DNA from 4 places in the Bradyrhizobium sp. CCBAU 53338 genome. Region 2 is predicted to be linked to each of the others. Evidence: predicted binding sites of a transcription regulator. Region 2 holds the regulator's gene; each other region holds the start of a gene.
The links. The regulator PhoB, encoded in region 2, activates phosphate uptake and scavenging genes when phosphate is short. The targets are predictions, from matches to a motif close to TGTCATNNANCTGTCAT.
Positions count from the first base shown of each region.

Region 1: the regulator PhoB is predicted to act here: its motif matches at 2,283-2,299, upstream of XH90_RS12520 (YbhN family protein).
Region 3: the regulator PhoB is predicted to act here: its motif matches at 1,910-1,926, upstream of XH90_RS01845 (DUF2794 domain-containing protein).
Region 4: the regulator PhoB is predicted to act here: its motif matches at 2,560-2,576, upstream of XH90_RS21415 (DUF47 domain-containing protein).

Region 1 covers NZ_CP030048.1:2,670,097-2,674,306, reverse strand. The annotation lists gene XH90_RS12530 (MFS transporter) at 1-1,393, opposite strand, end outside; gene XH90_RS12525 (ferritin-like domain-containing protein) at 1,536-2,042, opposite strand; gene XH90_RS12520 (YbhN family protein) at 2,471-3,553, shown strand; gene XH90_RS12515 (hypothetical protein) at 3,652-4,210, shown strand, end outside.
Region 2 covers NZ_CP030048.1:7,022,383-7,026,592, reverse strand. The annotation lists gene pstA (phosphate ABC transporter permease PstA) at 1-605, shown strand, start outside; gene pstB (phosphate ABC transporter ATP-binding protein PstB) at 602-1,423, shown strand; gene phoU (phosphate signaling complex protein PhoU) at 1,435-2,151, shown strand; gene phoB (phosphate regulon transcriptional regulator PhoB) at 2,174-2,887, shown strand; gene XH90_RS33070 (GcrA family cell cycle regulator) at 2,990-3,502, opposite strand; gene XH90_RS33065 (aspartate aminotransferase family protein) at 3,960-4,210, shown strand, end outside.
Region 3 covers NZ_CP030048.1:376,407-380,616, forward strand. The annotation lists gene acnA (aconitate hydratase AcnA) at 1-316, shown strand, start outside; gene XH90_RS01840 (thioredoxin family protein) at 639-1,418, shown strand; gene XH90_RS01845 (DUF2794 domain-containing protein) at 1,990-2,361, shown strand; gene XH90_RS01850 (GNAT family N-acetyltransferase) at 2,483-3,013, opposite strand; gene XH90_RS01855 (Bax inhibitor-1/YccA family protein) at 3,223-4,014, opposite strand.
Region 4 covers NZ_CP030048.1:4,528,191-4,532,400, reverse strand. The annotation lists gene XH90_RS21430 (ABC transporter substrate-binding protein) at 1-557, shown strand, start outside; gene XH90_RS21425 (branched-chain amino acid ABC transporter permease) at 629-1,492, shown strand; gene XH90_RS21420 (branched-chain amino acid ABC transporter permease) at 1,494-2,462, shown strand; gene XH90_RS21415 (DUF47 domain-containing protein) at 2,619-3,263, shown strand; gene XH90_RS21410 (inorganic phosphate transporter) at 3,279-4,210, shown strand, end outside.

The sequences.
Region 1 (4,210 bases), 3.0 Mb from region 2:
TCGCACCAAATCCGATCACGGCCGCCGCGATCAGCAGGACCGCCGCCGATATGATCAGCGATTGGTGTAGGCCCGGCACGAAGGCGCTGTCCGAAGCGATCAGCGACCCGAACAGCGCGACGCCGAGGACGCTGCCGGTCTGTCGCGTCGCGTTGAGCACGCCGGCGGCGATGCCGGAGCGCGCCTTCTCGACACTGCCGAGCAAGGTCGAGGTCAGCGGCGGTACCAGGAGGCCAAGTCCACCGCTGATCGCGATCATCTGCGCAAGGATCGCCCAATAGCTCGTCCCGGCTTCGATCCAGACCAGGCCGAGACAGCCGAGCGCGGATATGGAGGCGCCGACGACGATGGTCGGGCATGGCCCGATACGCTCGGAAAGGCGCGGCGCCAGCAGATTGACGGGGAGCACCGCACCCATCATCGGAACGAAAGCAAGCCCGGTCCACCACGCCGACAGGCCGTTGATCCGCTGGAAATAGAGGCTCAGCACGAAGATCAGGCCGTAGATGGCGATGTTCACGAGCAGACCGACGATCGTGGTCAGGGTAAACAGCCGGTGGCTGAACAACGACAGCGGCAGCATCGGCTGCGCCGTGCGGCTCTCGCGCCAGACGAACAGCGTGGCGAGGACGGCTGAGGCCACGAAGGCCGCGATCACGGCCGGATGGTCCCATCCCAGCGCACCGGCTTCGATGATCGCGCCGGCGAGCGACCCGAGTGCGCCGATCGCCGCAAGCTGGCCCGTCAGATCGATCTCGCGCGAGCGCGCCCGCGTGGTTTCGCTCGCATAGCGCCAGCTCAGCCACAGGCCGGCGAGGCCGATCGGCAGATTGACCAGGAAGATCGCGCGCCAGCCGACCAGCGTGATCAGCGCGCCGCCGACGAAGGGACCGGCGGTCAGCGCCAGGCTCGCGCCTGCGGCCCAGACCGCGACCGCACGGCCGCGCGCTCGATCGTCCGTGTAGGCGTGGTTCAGCAGCGCCAGCGAATTCGGCACCAGGATCGCCGCTGCCAGCCCCTGAACCAGCCGCGCGCCGATCAGCACGATGGCGTTGGGCGACAGCGCACAAGCTAGCGAGGCCGCGGTGAAGATCGCGAACCCCGCCATGAAGATGCGCTTGGCGCCGATCCGGTCGCCGAGTGCGCCCGCCGTCAGGATGAAGGCGGCAAAGGCGATGGTGTAGGCGCTCACCACCCATTGCAGCTCGGCGACGCCGCCGCCGAGCGTCTTGCCCATGGCATCGAGCGCAGTGTTGACGATGGTGACGTCGAGCTGCACCACGCCGTAGCCGAGGCTCATCGCCGCCAGCGTGAGCGAGGTCGCGAGGCGCGATGCGGTGCGCGGAGCACCGTTCGCGTCGAAGGATTCGAATTTGATGGTATCGGCGCGCATGCTGCCACCTCGATTGCAGCCCCATGCGACATATACACCGTCGGTCCGTCGCCATGTTTCGACAATGACCGAATGATGAATATCCGATAAGGCCGCGCCGCGCGGGATTGGCCGCGCGGCGCTCTGGTGGCTGAAGACGGCCTTAGCTCGCCGCCCGCAGGTTCACCTTGCTCTCTGCAAGCGACGTCAATTTCCTGTCGGTCGCCTTCTCCTCCTCGAGGGTCTTGGCGAGCACGGCGGCGCAATCGCTGCGGCCGAGCTGCTTGGCCCAGGCAATCAGGCTGCCGTAGCGGACGATCTCGTAGTGTTCGGCGGCCTGCGCGGCGTTGATCAGCGCTGCGTCGAGCACCGCCTTGTCTGCGACCTCGCCGGCGGTCTCGTCGGCTTCCTCGATGATGCCGTCGATCGCCGGGCAGTCGACCGCCTTCACCTGGGCACCGTGCATCTTGAACACTTCCTCCAGCCGCGCGACGTGCTGCTTGGTTTCCTCGAGATGCGTCAAAAAGCCCTGCTTCAGCTGCGGATCGGTAGCCTTGTCTGCCATTTTCGGCAGCGCCTTGGTGAGCTGCTGCTCGGCGTAGTAGATGTCCTGGAGCTGATGCACGAACAGGTCGTTCATGGTCTTGATGTCTTTGGTGAACAGTCCCATCGTTCCGATCCTTGCAGGTTTCGGGAACACGACCGTACCGGCTTGCACGAAAAGCCTGTTGTTTCGCCGTGTTCGATTGCTGATGGGGCGCTAACCGGTGCGCGGCGCCGTCGTTCCAAAAAAGCCTCGCCGCGTTTGCGCCGGAACAAAGCTTGCGAGCGCAGGATTTGAGACCATCTCAATGAAAGGTTACGCGGTCGAGGCTCGGTCCCCGACTCATATGCTTAACGCGCGGGCGATGTGAACCATGTATGACAGAAACGGCCGATCCGGCGCAGAACCTGTCGTTGTCAAGGGCTGCACAAGTCGCTGTTTTTGCCTTAAATGAGCTACATCATGCCTAGCGATCGACGCCCTTTTCGGGCAGTGATCGCAACCGACCGGCCAATGTCTGGCCCGGTCGGTCTTGCCCCCCGCCGGGAGGATGAATGCACGGACTGCTGCCCGCGCTGAAGCGCGGCTTCAAGAGATGGATCGGCTGGCGACGGCTCGGAATTGCCGCGAGCGTGATGATCATCGCCTTCGCGGTCACCACGCTCGTGCGGACCCTCCACGGGATCGACAGGAACGCCATCCTCACCGCGCTGGCTGATATCCCGCGTGGCAATATCGGCCTGGCGGCGCTTTGCGTGTTCTTCGCGTTCTGTACGCTGACCTTCTATGACTTTTTTGCATTGCGAACGATCGGCAAGAAGCACGTGCCCTATCGCATCGCAGCGCTGTCGAGCTTCACGTCCTATTCGATCGGCCACAATATCGGCGCCACCGTATTCACGGGCGGCGCGATCCGCTTCCGGATTTATTCGGACTATGGGCTGAACGCGATCGACGTCGCGAAGATCTGCTTCCTCTCCGGCTTGACCTTCTGGCTCGGTAACATCTTCGTGCTGTCGATCGGCATGGCCATCCACCCGGACGCGGCCTCCTACATGGACCAGCTGCCGTCGTCGATTAACCGGCTGATCGCGTTCGGCGGCCTCGCCTCGATCGGGGCCTATCTGGTCTGGCTCTGCATGGGCGAGAAACGACGCGAGCTCGGCCAGAAGGGCTGGAAGGTGGTGCTGCCGTCAGCGCCGCTGACGCTGGTGCAGATCCTGATCGGCGTGGTCGATCTCGGCTTCTGCGCCTTTGCGATGTATCTGCTGATCCCTTCCACTCCGCCGATCGACTTCCTGTCGCTCGCCGTTGTGTTCATCCTGGCGACACTGCTGGGCTTTGCCAGCCATGCGCCCGGCTCGATCGGCGTGTTCGACGCCGCCATGCTGGTGGCGCTGCCCGAATTCGGCCGTGAGCAGCTGCTGGCGACACTGCTGGTCTTCCGTATTCTCTATTTCGTGATCCCGTTCGGTCTGGCCATCTCCATCATGGGCACCCGCGAGCTCTGGATGAACGTCGTCCAGCCCTGGCAGGAGCGACGGCGGCTGGCGGAGGCCTGCGCGCAGGCCAACCTGCCCAAGCAGGTTACGGCGATGGAGCATGAGCGGTCGCTGCGCCAGGCGAGCAAACGGTAAGGCCGGCCGCGACCTGCAAAGGCGACAGACGAAGGTTGCAGGCCGAACGGCAATCCTCTCTTATTTCCGCCTCAACTTTGCCGTTGAAGACGCGGGCCATGATCCCTGTTTCCCTTCGCCGATGTCTCGCGGGCGCCCTGCTGCTGGCAGGGCTCCTCGCCGTTTTGCCTCAGCCCGCAGCCGCGCAGGACAGCGGCGCCTTGCAGATCAATTGGGAGGTCCGCAATCGCTTCCGCCTGTTCCGCGAGGAGCGCGACTTCCTGCTGCATGTCGAGAATGCGCGAAACCGCAGCATCCTCGCCGCCGAGCAATCGATGGAGCTGCAAAGCGAAGGCCGCGGCTGGGCTCGCAACATGGTCAACCGGCTCTGTATCGACCTCCAGGGCCGGGTCAACCAGCCCTGCACGCGCGACAACGTCAAAGAGAACTACCTGACCCCGATCGATCATCCCGTCACCGTGCGGCTGACCGGCGCGGTGCCAGTCGGTGCGACCTGCGCCTGGTCGTTCGACGACGGCGACGGACCGCAAACCTCGACCTTCGACTGCGCCGAGCCGATCAATCTGCGGGTGCGCTACGGCAAGCAGACGGTGGCGACCGTCGACGTGTCCTCCGGCTCCGATCCGAGCCAGCGCATCCAGACCGAGATCCAGGTGC
Region 2 (4,210 bases):
TCGGTGCGCCGCTCGGCCTGTTCGCGGGGACCTATCTCGCCGAATACGGCCGGCACGATCGCCTTACCTCGGTGATCCGCTTCATCAACGACATCCTGCTCAGCGCGCCCTCGATCATCATCGGCCTGTTCATCTACGGCGCGGTGGTGGTGCCGATGCGAGGTTTCTCCGGCATCGCTGGCTGTCTGGCCCTGGCCGTGATCGTGATCCCGGTGGTTCTGCGTACCACCGAGGACATGCTCTTGCTGGTGCCCAACCCGTTGCGCGAGGCCGCCAGTGCGCTCGGTTTGCCGCGCTCGCTGGTGATCAAGAAGATCGCCTACCGCGCGGCGCGCTCCGGCCTGATCACCGGCGTGCTGCTCGCGACCGCGCGCGTTGCGGGTGAGACTGCGCCGCTGCTGTTCACCGCGCTGTCGAACCAGTTCTTCAGCCTGGACCTCACCAAGACGATGGCGAACCTGCCTGTCACCATCAACAACTTCGTGCAGAGCCCCTACGAGTACTGGAAGCAACTCGCCTGGAGCGGCGCCCTGCTGATCACGCTCACCGTGCTTGCCTTGAACATTGGCGCGCGCATTCTTGGCGCCGAGAGGACCGTAAAATGACCGATCTGTCCGTATCCGTGAGTTCCAACGCTCATCTGGCATCGCAGCAGCCGTTGCCGGAGGCCCCGGCCAAGGTGACGGTGCGCAATCTCAACTTCTATTACGGCGAACACCACGCGCTGAAGAACATCAACCTGGCGCTCGGCACCAACCGCGTCACGGCCTTTATCGGGCCGTCGGGCTGCGGCAAGTCGACCCTGCTGCGCATCTTCAACCGGATGTACGACCTTTATCCGGGCCAGCGCGTCACCGGTCAGCTCATGCTCGACCAGACCAACATCCTCGACCCGAAGCTCGATCTCAACCTGCTGCGCGCCCGCGTCGGCATGGTGTTCCAGAAGCCGACGCCGTTCCCGATGACGATCTACGAGAACATCGCCTTCGGCATCCGTCTCTACGAGAAGATCTCGAAGTCCGAGATGGACGGTCGCGTCGAGAAGGCGCTGCGCGGCGGCGCGCTGTGGAACGAGGTCAAGGACAAGCTCAACGCCTCGGGCCTGTCGCTCTCCGGCGGCCAGCAGCAACGCCTCTGCATCGCCCGCACCGTCGCCGTGCGGCCCGAGGTGATCCTGTTCGACGAGCCCTGTTCGGCGCTCGATCCGATCTCGACCGCCAAGGTCGAGGAACTGATCCAGGAACTGTCCGAGAACTACACGATCGCGATCGTCACCCACAACATGCAGCAGGCGGCCCGCGTCTCCGACAAGACCGCCTTCATGTATCTCGGCGAACTGATCGAGTTCGACGACACCAGCAAGATCTTCACGTCGCCGTCCGACCGGCGCACGCAGGATTACATCACCGGCCGGTTCGGCTGAGGAGACGGGACATGGGTTCTGAACATACCGCAAAAGCCTTCGACACCGACCTCCAGGAGCTCACCCGCCTGGTGGCCGAGATGGGCGGCATCGCCGAGCGCATGATCGTCGATTCCGTCGATGCCCTGATCCGCCGCGACGTCGCGCTCGGCCAGCGCGTCGTCACCATCGACGCCGAGCTCGACACGCTGCAGAGGAAAATCGAGGAGCGCGCCGTGCTCACCATCGCACGCCGCCAGCCGATGGCGGTGGACCTGCGCGAGATCGTCGGCGCCATGCGCGTTGCGACCGATCTCGAGCGGATCGGCGACCTCGCCAAGAACATGGGCAAGCGCGTCGCGGCGCTGGAGACGGATTTCCATCCGCTCAAACTGTTCCGCGGCCTCGAGCACATGACCGACCTCGTGCAGCAGCAGGTCAAGTCGGTGCTGGACGCCTATGCCGCGCACGATCTGCCGGCGGCGATGGCGGTGTGGAAGGGCGACGAGGAAGTCGACGCCATCTGCACCTCGCTGTTCCGCGAACTCCTCACCTACATGATGGAGGATCCGCGCAACATCTCGTTCTGCATCCACCTGATGTTCTGCGCCAAGAACATCGAACGGATCGGCGATCATGCCACCAACATTGCCGAGACCGTGTTCTACATGATCGAAGGCCAGGCGATCACCGACAAGCGGCCGAAGGGCGACATGACGACGTTCGCCACGACGGTCCCGAACACCTGATCAGGCAAGGAGCGACCAGACCATGGGCGCACGCATTATGGTGGTCGAGGACGAGGAAGCTCTCACCGAGCTTCTCCGCTACAACCTCGAAGGCGACGGCTATGACGTCGAGACGGTGATGCGCGGCGACGACGCCGACACCCGCCTCAAGGAGCATATCCCCGATTTGATTGTGCTCGACTGGATGCTGCCGGGGCTGTCGGGCATCGAGCTGTGCCGCCGCTTGCGGACGCGGTCCGACACCAAGCAGCTGCCGATCATCATGCTCACTGCGCGCGGCGAGGAGAGCGAACGGGTGCGGGGCCTTGCGACCGGCGCCGACGATTACATCGTCAAGCCGTTCTCGGTGCCCGAGCTGCTGGCGCGCGTGAAGGGGCTGCTGCGGCGCGCCAGCCCGGAGCGGCTCGCGACCGTGCTTGCTTTCGGCGACATCGAGCTCGACCGCGAAAAGCGCCGCGTGGCGCGCTCGGGCCGGCCGATCGATCTCGGCCCGACCGAATACCGTCTGCTCGAGTTCTTCCTGGAGCATCCCGGCCGCGTGTTCTCGCGCGAGCAGCTGCTCGACAGCGTCTGGGGCCGCGACATCTATATCGACGAGCGCACCGTCGACGTGCATATCGGCCGCCTGCGCAAGCTGCTCAATCTCGGCCGCGAGCAGGACCCGATCCGCACCGTCCGCGGCGCGGGCTACGCGCTCGACGATCGCTTCGCGAAGGCCGAGCAGGCCTCCGGCTAGCTACCTAGCTGCCCGCAAGCAAAACAAAAAAAGCGCGCTCGGTGGCGCGCTTTTCTTTTTCGCCCCGGCCGGTGCCGGGACGATGTCGGTCTCAAGCTGTACTCAGCGCGTGCCGGGCTTGGCCGGTGCGCGGCGGCGATCGGCTGCCGGCTGATACGCAACGCGCGAGTGCTGGGCGCAGTAGGGCAGGCCGGACAGGGCCTTGCCGCCGCAGAAGAAGAAATCCGGGCTCGAGGGATCGCCCACCGGCCAGTGGCAGGTGGCTTCGTTCAGCTCGAGCAACGAGAGCCGCTGGCTCATCGGCACCACGTTGTCGTAGGTAACGGGTTCGGCCTCGACCTCGACCTCGAAGGCCTGCGCCAGTGCGGTGTTGCCGCGCGCGATCGGCCTGCTCACCCGCATCATGTGCTGCGCAGGACGTGCCTTGCGTGGCCGCGGAGCCGCTGACGAGGGGCTCTTGGCGCGGCCGGACAGGCCGAGCCTGTGCACCTTTCCGATCACGGCGTTACGGGTGACATTCCCAAGCTCGGCGGCGATCTGGCTGGCCGAAAGTCCGGCCTCCCAGAGCTTTTTCAGCTGCTCGACGCGATCGTCGGACCAGGTCAAAACCGTCATTGCACCCTTTCCTTCGCCGCGCGCCCGCCATCCTGGGGCCGCACAACGAATGCCTAAGCCTCGAAAAACCCGTGCCGCCGGAATCCCTTAAGGCTCGCCGGGCGCGCGAAGTGCGCCCGAACGTTTACGCCGGTACATGAGGACTCTTGGGATCAGAACCGCTGCACGAGATGTCGTATCTGACAAGCCAAACGCTACAATATGGCGTGACTCGCGCGCAAGAGTCCGCCGACTCGCTTCCACATGTTCCGTGGCGAAAATCCTGCAAAATCGTCACCGCAAGACTACGGATTCGGCGTTTCGCGAGGCTTTCCGGGCGGCATTGACACCCGGATCACCAGGCCTAAAATGGCCGTGCGTGCCGCCCTTAAAAGGCGGCACGTTTCGTTTTCCGGGCCGGTCAATGGTGCGTTGCGCAATGCACGCGTCGGCCGTCCGCAACAATCAAGTGATCGTCATGACCAACAGCGCAGCGCCGCATTTGCTCCCCGTTTTTGCCAGGGCCGACATCGGTTTTGAGCGCGGTGAAGGCGTCTGGTTGATCGCAACCAATGGCGATCGCTATCTCGATTTCACCTCGGGCGTCGCCGTGAACGCGCTCGGCCATGCCCATCCTGCGCTCGTCAAGGCGTTGCAGGAGCAGGCGACCAAGCTCTGGCACATGTCCAATCTGTTCCAGAGCCCGGATGGCGAGAAGCTCGCCGCGCG
Region 3 (4,210 bases), 660 kb from region 2:
CGGCGTTCGCGCCGTGATCTGCCAGAGCTTCGAGCGCATCCATCGCTCCAACCTGGTCGGTATGGGCGTGCTGCCGCTGACCTTCGAGGAAGGCACCTCCTGGTCCTCGCTCGGCCTCAAGGGCGACGAGAAGGTCACGCTGCGTGGCCTCGTCGGCGACCTCAAGCCGCGCCAGAAGCTGACCGCCGAGATCGTGTCGGGCGACGGCAAGCTCCAGCGCGTTTCGCTGCTGTGCCGCATCGATACGCTGGACGAGCTCGACTACTACCGGAACGGCGGCATCCTGCACTACGTGCTGCGCAAGCTCGCGGCCTAGAGCATGATCCGGACCCGAAGGGCCGCGTTAGCGCAAAGTGCGCAGCGGTTTTCCGGAAAGATCATGCTCCAACAACAATCTAAAGTGCGCTGGGCGCACTTTGGCGCGCGAATTTGTGAACAGTGGCTCACTGCGACGTGAGTAGAAGGTTAAACGAAGGCGGCCTATCAAAAGGCCGCCTTCGTACGTTTGCGGCATGCTTCAGATGGGCCCGCCCGGCGCAAAGCGCGTGTTGGACGGTTGAACGTGCCGCGCCCGTAAGACTACGGTGACCATCCGGCGATAAGATCTCCCCCACGAGCTACCATGTGTGACGTTCGACATGACTGGAATGATGGCCTCTAATTTCGTCTCGCGCTGGTCCGGTGCATTCTGGTCGGGAGCACTCGGCATCTGCGCCATCGTCGCCGTTGTCCGTCCCGCCGAGGCCGACCCGCGCGCCGTGGTCGAGCTCTTCACATCCCAGGGCTGCTCGTCCTGCCCGCCCGCCGACAAGGTCATCGGCGACCTCGCCAAGGATCCCTCGATCATCGCGCTGAGCATGCCGATCGACTATTGGGATTATCTCGGCTGGAAGGACACGCTGGCGGATTCACGTTTCTCGGCGCGGCAGCGCGCCTATTCACGCATGCGCGGTGACCGCGAAGTCTATACCCCGCAGGCCGTGGTCAACGGCGCCGTGCATGTCATCGGCAGCGACCGCTCCGGCATCGAAAACGCGATCGACAAGACGGACCTGGGCGCGGGCGTGATGAGCGTGCCGGTGACGATGTCGCTCGCGGGCAAGCAGATCAACGTGTCGGTCGCAGCGAGCAGGGAGCCGACGGTCTCGCATGGCGAAGTCTGGATCTGCTCGATTGCGAAATCGGTGCCGATCGAGATCGGCCGCGGCGAGAATCGCGGACAGCAGATCACCTATCACAACGTCGTGCGCAATCTGCTCAAGGTCGGCGACTGGAACGGGCGTCCCGAAAGCTGGAGCGTGCCGCTCGAGAATCTGACGTCGCGCGATGGGGTCGACGGTGCGGTGGTCTATGTCCAGGACGGTAGCCGCGAGAAGCCCGGTGCGATGCTGGGCGCGGCGTATACGTCGCTGCACTAATTCGAAACTCTCCAGTGTCGAGATTGCTCTCGCTCCTCATGGTGAGGAGCGCGTTCATGCGCGCGTCTCCCTGAGGATCAGGGGCGAGAGTGATGGCGCCGATGAGGGAGCAGGTCATCGAGGCAGACACACCCCGACACAAACAAAAAAGGACCAACTCGCGTTGGCCCTCCTTGTCGCGCGTACAGACCCGATCCTGTTCGACCCCGGGGGGCTGGGGGCTGAGGAATCCGGAACCGAAAGGACCGGGTCAACGCACACCAGCCTTTTCGCAATGCAGGGCGGCAGGCGATGGGCGGAAAAGCGGCGATCCTGTGATTCCTGCTAACGATCCCGTGACGCTTTGCCGCCGGGAATTTCAACCGTTGCATGTGTCATGATTCGCAACCGGCCGGCGAGATGGCCCCCGGTTCTCATGTGGTTCTAAAGTGGTTCTCATGTGGTTCTCGTGGGCACTTCAAGAGCCCCTTGCGGCGGGGAACGGTTGGCGCAATCATGCAATTGTCATGATCCGCGGCTCCGGGGACGGTCTTCGCGGGGGCGGTCATGCTGACACGACAGGAGGCGCCCCATGAGTTTGACGTCGGAGGATGCCGATCCGAGCGAGCAGCGCGCAGTGGCGCGCCCCGCCGCTGCGAATGCCCAACCCGGCCGGGTGACGTTCGACCGGCTCGAACTGCGCCGAATTCTCAATCTCTATGGCCGCATGGTCGCCGACGGCGAGTGGCGCGACTATGCCATCGACTTCCTGAAGGACCGCGCGGTGTTCTCGGTCTATCGCCGGGCCTCCGAAGTGCCGATCTACCGCATCGAGAAAGATCCGCGGCTCGCGCGCAAGCAGGGCATGTACAGCGTGATCTCGGCGACCGGCCTGATCCTGCGCCGCGGCCACGAGCTCGAGCGCGTGCTTCTGGTGATCGACCGGAAGCTGGCGGTGGTGTGACGACCTTCGGTCGTCATTCCGGGGCGCGACCGAAGTCGCGAACCCGGAATCTCGATCCGCATTTGCGAAGGAAACTTCCGGGTTCGATGCGGATGCATCGCCCCGGAAATGACGAATGAACCTACTTCGCCGGCACGTTCTTCGCGCCTTCGCCGAGGTCGCGCTGCATCATCACCGTATCCAGCCAGCGGCCGAATTTCAGGCCGACATTGGGATGCGTGCCGATCATCTTGAAGCCGCCTCTGGTGTGCACGCCGATCGAGCCGGCATTGGCGGAATCGCCGATCACGGCGATCATCTGGCGGAAGCCGCGCGCCTCACATTCGCTGACCAGCCGCTCCAGCAGCAACGAGCCGATGCCACGGCGGTGGAAGCCCGGGTCCAGATAGATCGAGTTCTCGACCGTGAAGCGATAGGCCGGGCGGGGCCGATAGGCGCCGGCATAGGCGTAGCCCGCGAGACGGCCGTCGAGGATGGCGACGAAATAGGGATAGCCGCCGTCGACCAGCGCGCGATAGCGGCGCGTCATTTCGGCGAGGTCCGGCGGATCCAGCTCGAACGTCGCGGTGCCCTCGCGGACGGCCTGCTGGTAGATGGCGGTGATGGCGGGGAGGTCGGCCTCGATAGTGGGCCTGATTTCGGGTGCGGACATGGGGAGAGATTAGAGCGTTCCCGTGGTGGCTGGAAGGGGCAGCGCTCCTTCCACACCGTCATTGCGATCGTAGCGAGGCAATCCAGAAATGCATCCATGGAGGGACTCTGGACTGCTTCGCTGCGTCCGCGATGACCGGAGAGGCAGCGGGCAAACAAAAACCCCGGCCTTTCGGCCGGGGTTGGTGTCCGTTCGCTCTGGTCCGGCGCTCAGTCGCGCTGGCCGAGGAGCTGCAGCAGCAGCGTGAACAGGTTGATGAAGTTCAAATACAGCGACAACGCGCCGGAGATCGCCGCACGTTCGGCGATGTCACCGCCGGCCGAAGCGTAGCCGTAGATGTAGTCGTTCTTCAGCCGCTGGGTATCCCAGGCGGTGAGGCCCGCGAACACCAGCACGCCGACCACCGACACGATGAACTGCAGCGCGGTGCTGGCCAGGAACAGGTTCACCAGGCTCGCGATGATGATGCCGATCAGGCCCATGAACAGGAACGAGCCCATGCCGCTCATGTCACGCTTGGTGGTGTATCCATAGAGGCTCAGCGCGCCGAAGGTCGCCGCGGTGATGAAGAACACCCGCACGATCGAGGTGTGCGTGTACACCAGGAAGATCGAGGACAGCGAGATGCCCATCAGCGCCGAGAACACCCAGAACAGGATCTGCGCGGTCGAGGGCGCCAGGCGGTTGATGCCTGCCGAGATCACGAACACCATGGCGAGCGGCGCGAGCATGAACAGGTATTTCAGCGGGCTCACGAACATCGCGTAGCCGAACGGCGTCAGGAACAGCTTGCCGACGCGGACGGCTTCCGCCGTCGGCACGTCGGTGACGGCAGCCATGTAGACGCCGAGCGCGGCGAGGCCCGTGATGGCGAGGCCGATGCTCATATAGTTGTAGATGCGCAGCATGTAGGCGCGCAGGCCGGCATCGACCGTCGCGGCGTCAACACGCCCGGCGGCCCTACCGAAAGGAGAAGTGTAATTGCGGTCCAGGTCCGACATGGTCGAATTCCCATTGGTTGGTCCGGTCCGGCATAGGGGTTGCCATGCCGCCGGTTCGTCAAATTCTATCTCGGAAACCGATGTCTGCCGACATTAACTTTAGCTAACAATCGGGGCTCCGAACCCATCCGATATGTGGGAAACTAACACATTCGCTGCAACCGTCCACGCGCGGCCGAATGTCGCCCTCTACGTG
Region 4 (4,210 bases), 2.5 Mb from region 2:
TCATCGGCCTCGCCAATGCCGGCGGCGACACCACCAATACGATCAAGCAGGCGGCCGAATTCGGCATCGTCAAGGGCGGCCAGAAGCTCGCCGCGCTGCTGCTGTTCCTCACCGACGTCAAGGCGATCGGGCTCGAGACCGCGCAGGGCCTGAACTTCACCGAGACGTTCTACTGGGACATGAACGACAAGACCCGTGCGTTCTCCAAGCGCTTCGCCGAAAAGATGAAGAACAGCGCCCCGCCGACCATGGTACAGGCGGGCGTCTATGCAGGTGTGCGCCACTATCTCAAGGCGCTGGAAGCACTCGGCGGCAATCCGCATGATGGCGTCAAGGTCGTCGACAAGATGAAGTCGATGCCCACGGAAGACGATCTGTTCGGCAAGGGCGAGATCCAGCCGAACGGCCGCACCATCCACAACGCCTATCTGTTCGAGGTGAAGAAGCCCTCCGAGTCCAAGGGACCGTGGGACTTCTACAAGCTCGTCGGCACGGTGCCCGGCGATCAGGCGTTCACGCCGCTCTCCGAGAGCAAGTGCGCGCTGCTTAAGAAGTAGGACCAACAGCCTGCCGGCCTCGAGCCGGCGGGCAAACTTTGGGAACGCCGAAGGGACTGGGTGCTGGATCGATGCAGGCTCTCTACGCACAGCTACTTGTGGGACTGATCAACGGCTCGTTTTACGCGCTGCTCAGTCTCGGGCTCGCCGTCATCTTCGGCATGCTCAACATCATCAATTTCGCCCATGGCGCGCTCTACATGATGGGCGCCTTCATGGCGTATTTCCTGCTGAACCTCGGCGGCATCAACTACTGGTGGGCGCTGCTGCTGGCGCCGATCATCGTCGGCATCTTCGGCATGATCCTGGAACGGACCATGTTGCAGTGGCTGACCGGCCTCGATCATCTCTACGGCCTGCTGCTCACCTTCGGCATCGCACTGATCGTGCAGGGCGTGTTCCAGAACTATTTCGGCTCCTCCGGCCTGCCTTACGCCATTCCGGATCAGCTCAGGGGCGGCATGAATCTCGGCTTCATGTTCCTGCCGATCTATCGCGGCTGGGTCGTGATCTTCTCGCTGGTCGTGTGTCTGGCGACCTGGTACCTGATTGAGAAGACGCGGCTGGGCGCCTACCTGCGCGCCGCCACCGAAAACCCGACTCTGGTGCGCGCCTTCGGCATCAACGTGCCCCGCATGATCACGCTGACCTATGGTCTCGGCGTCGGTCTTGCCGCGCTGGCCGGCGTGCTCTCGGCGCCGATCAATCAGGTCCGGCCGCTGATGGGCGCCGACCTCATCATCGTCGTGTTCGCGGTGGTGGTGATCGGCGGCATGGGATCGATCATGGGCTCCATCATCACCGGCTTCGCGCTCGGTGTGATCGAAGGCCTGACCAAATATTTCTACCCCGAGGCCTCCAACACCGTCGTGTTCGTGCTGATGGTGCTGGTGCTCTTGGTGAAGCCAACGGGATTGACGGGAAGGGCGGCCTGACATGACAGCCTTGACGGACGACACGCTGCCGGTAACCCCGCGCGCGATGCGCGACGAGATGATCGCGTTTGTGGTGATGGCGCTGCTGCTGGCGTCGGTGCCTTTCACGGGAGTCTATCCGTTCTTCGTGATGCAGGCGCTGTGCTTTGCGCTGCTTGCGTGCGCCTTCAATCTCCTGATCGGCTATGGTGGCCTGTTGTCGTTCGGTCACGCCATGTTCATGGGCACTGCCGGTTATTGCAGCGCGCATGCACTGAAGGTCTGGGCGCTCCCGCCCGAACTCGGCGTCCTCGTCGGCATCGCGGCGGCGTTCGTGCTGTCCCTCATCACCGGCTACATCTCGATCCGCCGCCAGGGCATCTACTTCTCGATGATTACGCTGGCGCTGTCACAGCTGCTGTACTTCATCTACCTCCAGGCACCGTTCACGCATGGCGAGGACGGCATCCAGGGCATTCCGCAGGGGCACATGTTCGGCGTGCTCGACCTGTCCAATGCGACCGTGCTCTATTACGTCGTGCTGGCCGGATTCCTCGCGGGCTTCCTGCTGATCTACCGCATCATCAATTCGCCGTTCGGTGAGGTGCTGAAGTCGATCCGCGAGAACGAGCCGCGCGCCATCTCGCTCGGCTACCGGACTGACCAGTACAAGTTCCTGGCGTTTGTCCTGTCGGGGACGTTGGCGGGCTTTGCCGGCGCGCTGAAAGTGTTCGTGGCGCAGAACGCCTCGCTCACCGACGTGCATTGGTCGATGTCGGGTGAGGTCGTACTGATGACGCTGGTCGGCGGTCTCGGCACCATTTTCGGTCCCGTGATCGGCGCCTTCGTCATCATCGCCATGCAGCAATATCTGGCGGGCTTCGGCCAATGGGTGACGGTGATCCAGGGCTCGATCTTCGTGATCTGCGTGCTCACCTTCCGCCGCGGCGTCATCGGCGAAATCGCCCATTACTTCCGGCGATCGCTCTAAATCATTGATATCACATCAATTTAATTGATGTGCGAATCCGGTGGATGATCCCGCTCCGCGGGCGTGAGATGACACGCACGCAGAGCGAAAATGGTCTATGACGGTTTTGTGACGGTCCGTACGGACCGGGGGATTTCCAACCGGTAGACCATTTCCATGATGCGTTGGTTTCGCGCTTTCCTGCCCAAGGAAGAACGGTTCTTCGACCTGTTCGACCGCCACGCCCAGACCGTGATCCAGGGCGCGATCGCGCTCCAGGGCGTGCTGAACGGCGGCGAGGAGACGCCGGTCTATTGCCAGCGCGTCAGCCAGTTCGAGAACGACGCAGATAACGTCACCCGCGAGGTGCTGACGGCGGTGCGCCGCACTTTCATTACGCCGTTCGATAGGGGCGACATCAAGAACCTCATCACGTCGCTGGATGATGCCATCGACCAGATGCAGCAGACGGCCAAGGCCGTGATGCTGTTCGAGGTGCGCACCTTCGAGCCGCCGATGCGCGAAATCGGCGCGCTCCTGATCGAATGCGCCAACCTGGTCGGACGCGCACTGCCCTTGATGCAGCAGATCGGCAAGAACGTCGCGATGCTCACCGCGATCACGGAGGAACTGACCAAGCTCGAGGGCCGCGTCGACGATCTCCACGACATTGGCCTGAAGGAGTTGTTCCTCAAGCACCGCGACGGCAACGCGATGGATTTCATCGTCGGCGTCGAGATCTACGACCACCTCGAAAAGGTGGCGGATCGCTTCGACGACGTTGCGAACGAGATCAACAGCATCGTCATCGAGCAAGTGTAGGGCAGGGGCCGCGCCGTGGATGCTGCGTTGGGTTTTCCCGTCCTGGTCGGACTGATCGCCGTCGCGCTGCTGTTCGACTTCCTGAACGGCCTGCACGACGCCGCCAATTCGATTGCGACCATCGTCTCGACACGGGTGCTGCGGCCGCAATTCGCGGTGTTCTGGGCCGCATTCTTCAATTTCGTCGCCTTCATGGTGTTCGGGCTTCACGTCGCCCAGACCATCGGCACCGGCATCATCGACCCCGCGATCGTCGACGCCCAGGTGATCTTCGCCGCACTGGTCGGCGCCATCGTCTGGAATCTCGTGACCTGGGGGCTGGGCATTCCGTCCTCCTCCTCGCATGCGCTGATCGGCGGCCTTGTCGGTGGCGGCATGGCCAAGGCCGGAATTTCGGCGGCGGTCTGGAGCGGCCTTACCAAGGCGGTGTTGGCGATCGTGCTGTCGCCGCTGGTCGGTTTCCTGCTCGCGATGATGCTGGTCGCGATCGTGTCCTGGCTCTCGGTGCGTTCGACGCCGTTCGCGGTCGACCGCGCCTTCCGCATCCTGCAATTCGCCTCGGCCTCGCTCTATTCGCTCGGCCATGGCGGCAATGACGCGCAGAAGACGATGGGAATCATCGCCGTGCTGCTCTATTCGCAGGGCCAGCTCGGCAGCGAATTCACGGTGCCGTTCTGGGTGGTCCTGTCCTGCCAGACGGCGATGGCGCTGGGTACGCTGATGGGCGGCTGGCGCATCGTCCGCACCATGGGCCTGCGCATCACCAAATTGACGCCGATGCAGGGTTTTTGCGCCGAGACCGGCGGCGCGGCGACCTTGTTCATGGCGACCTTCCTCGGCGTCCCCGTCTCGACCACCCACACCATCACCGGCGCAATCGTCGGTGTCGGCGCTGCCCGCCGTGTCTCGGCGGTGCGCTGGAACGTGGCGAGCTCGATCGTCTATGC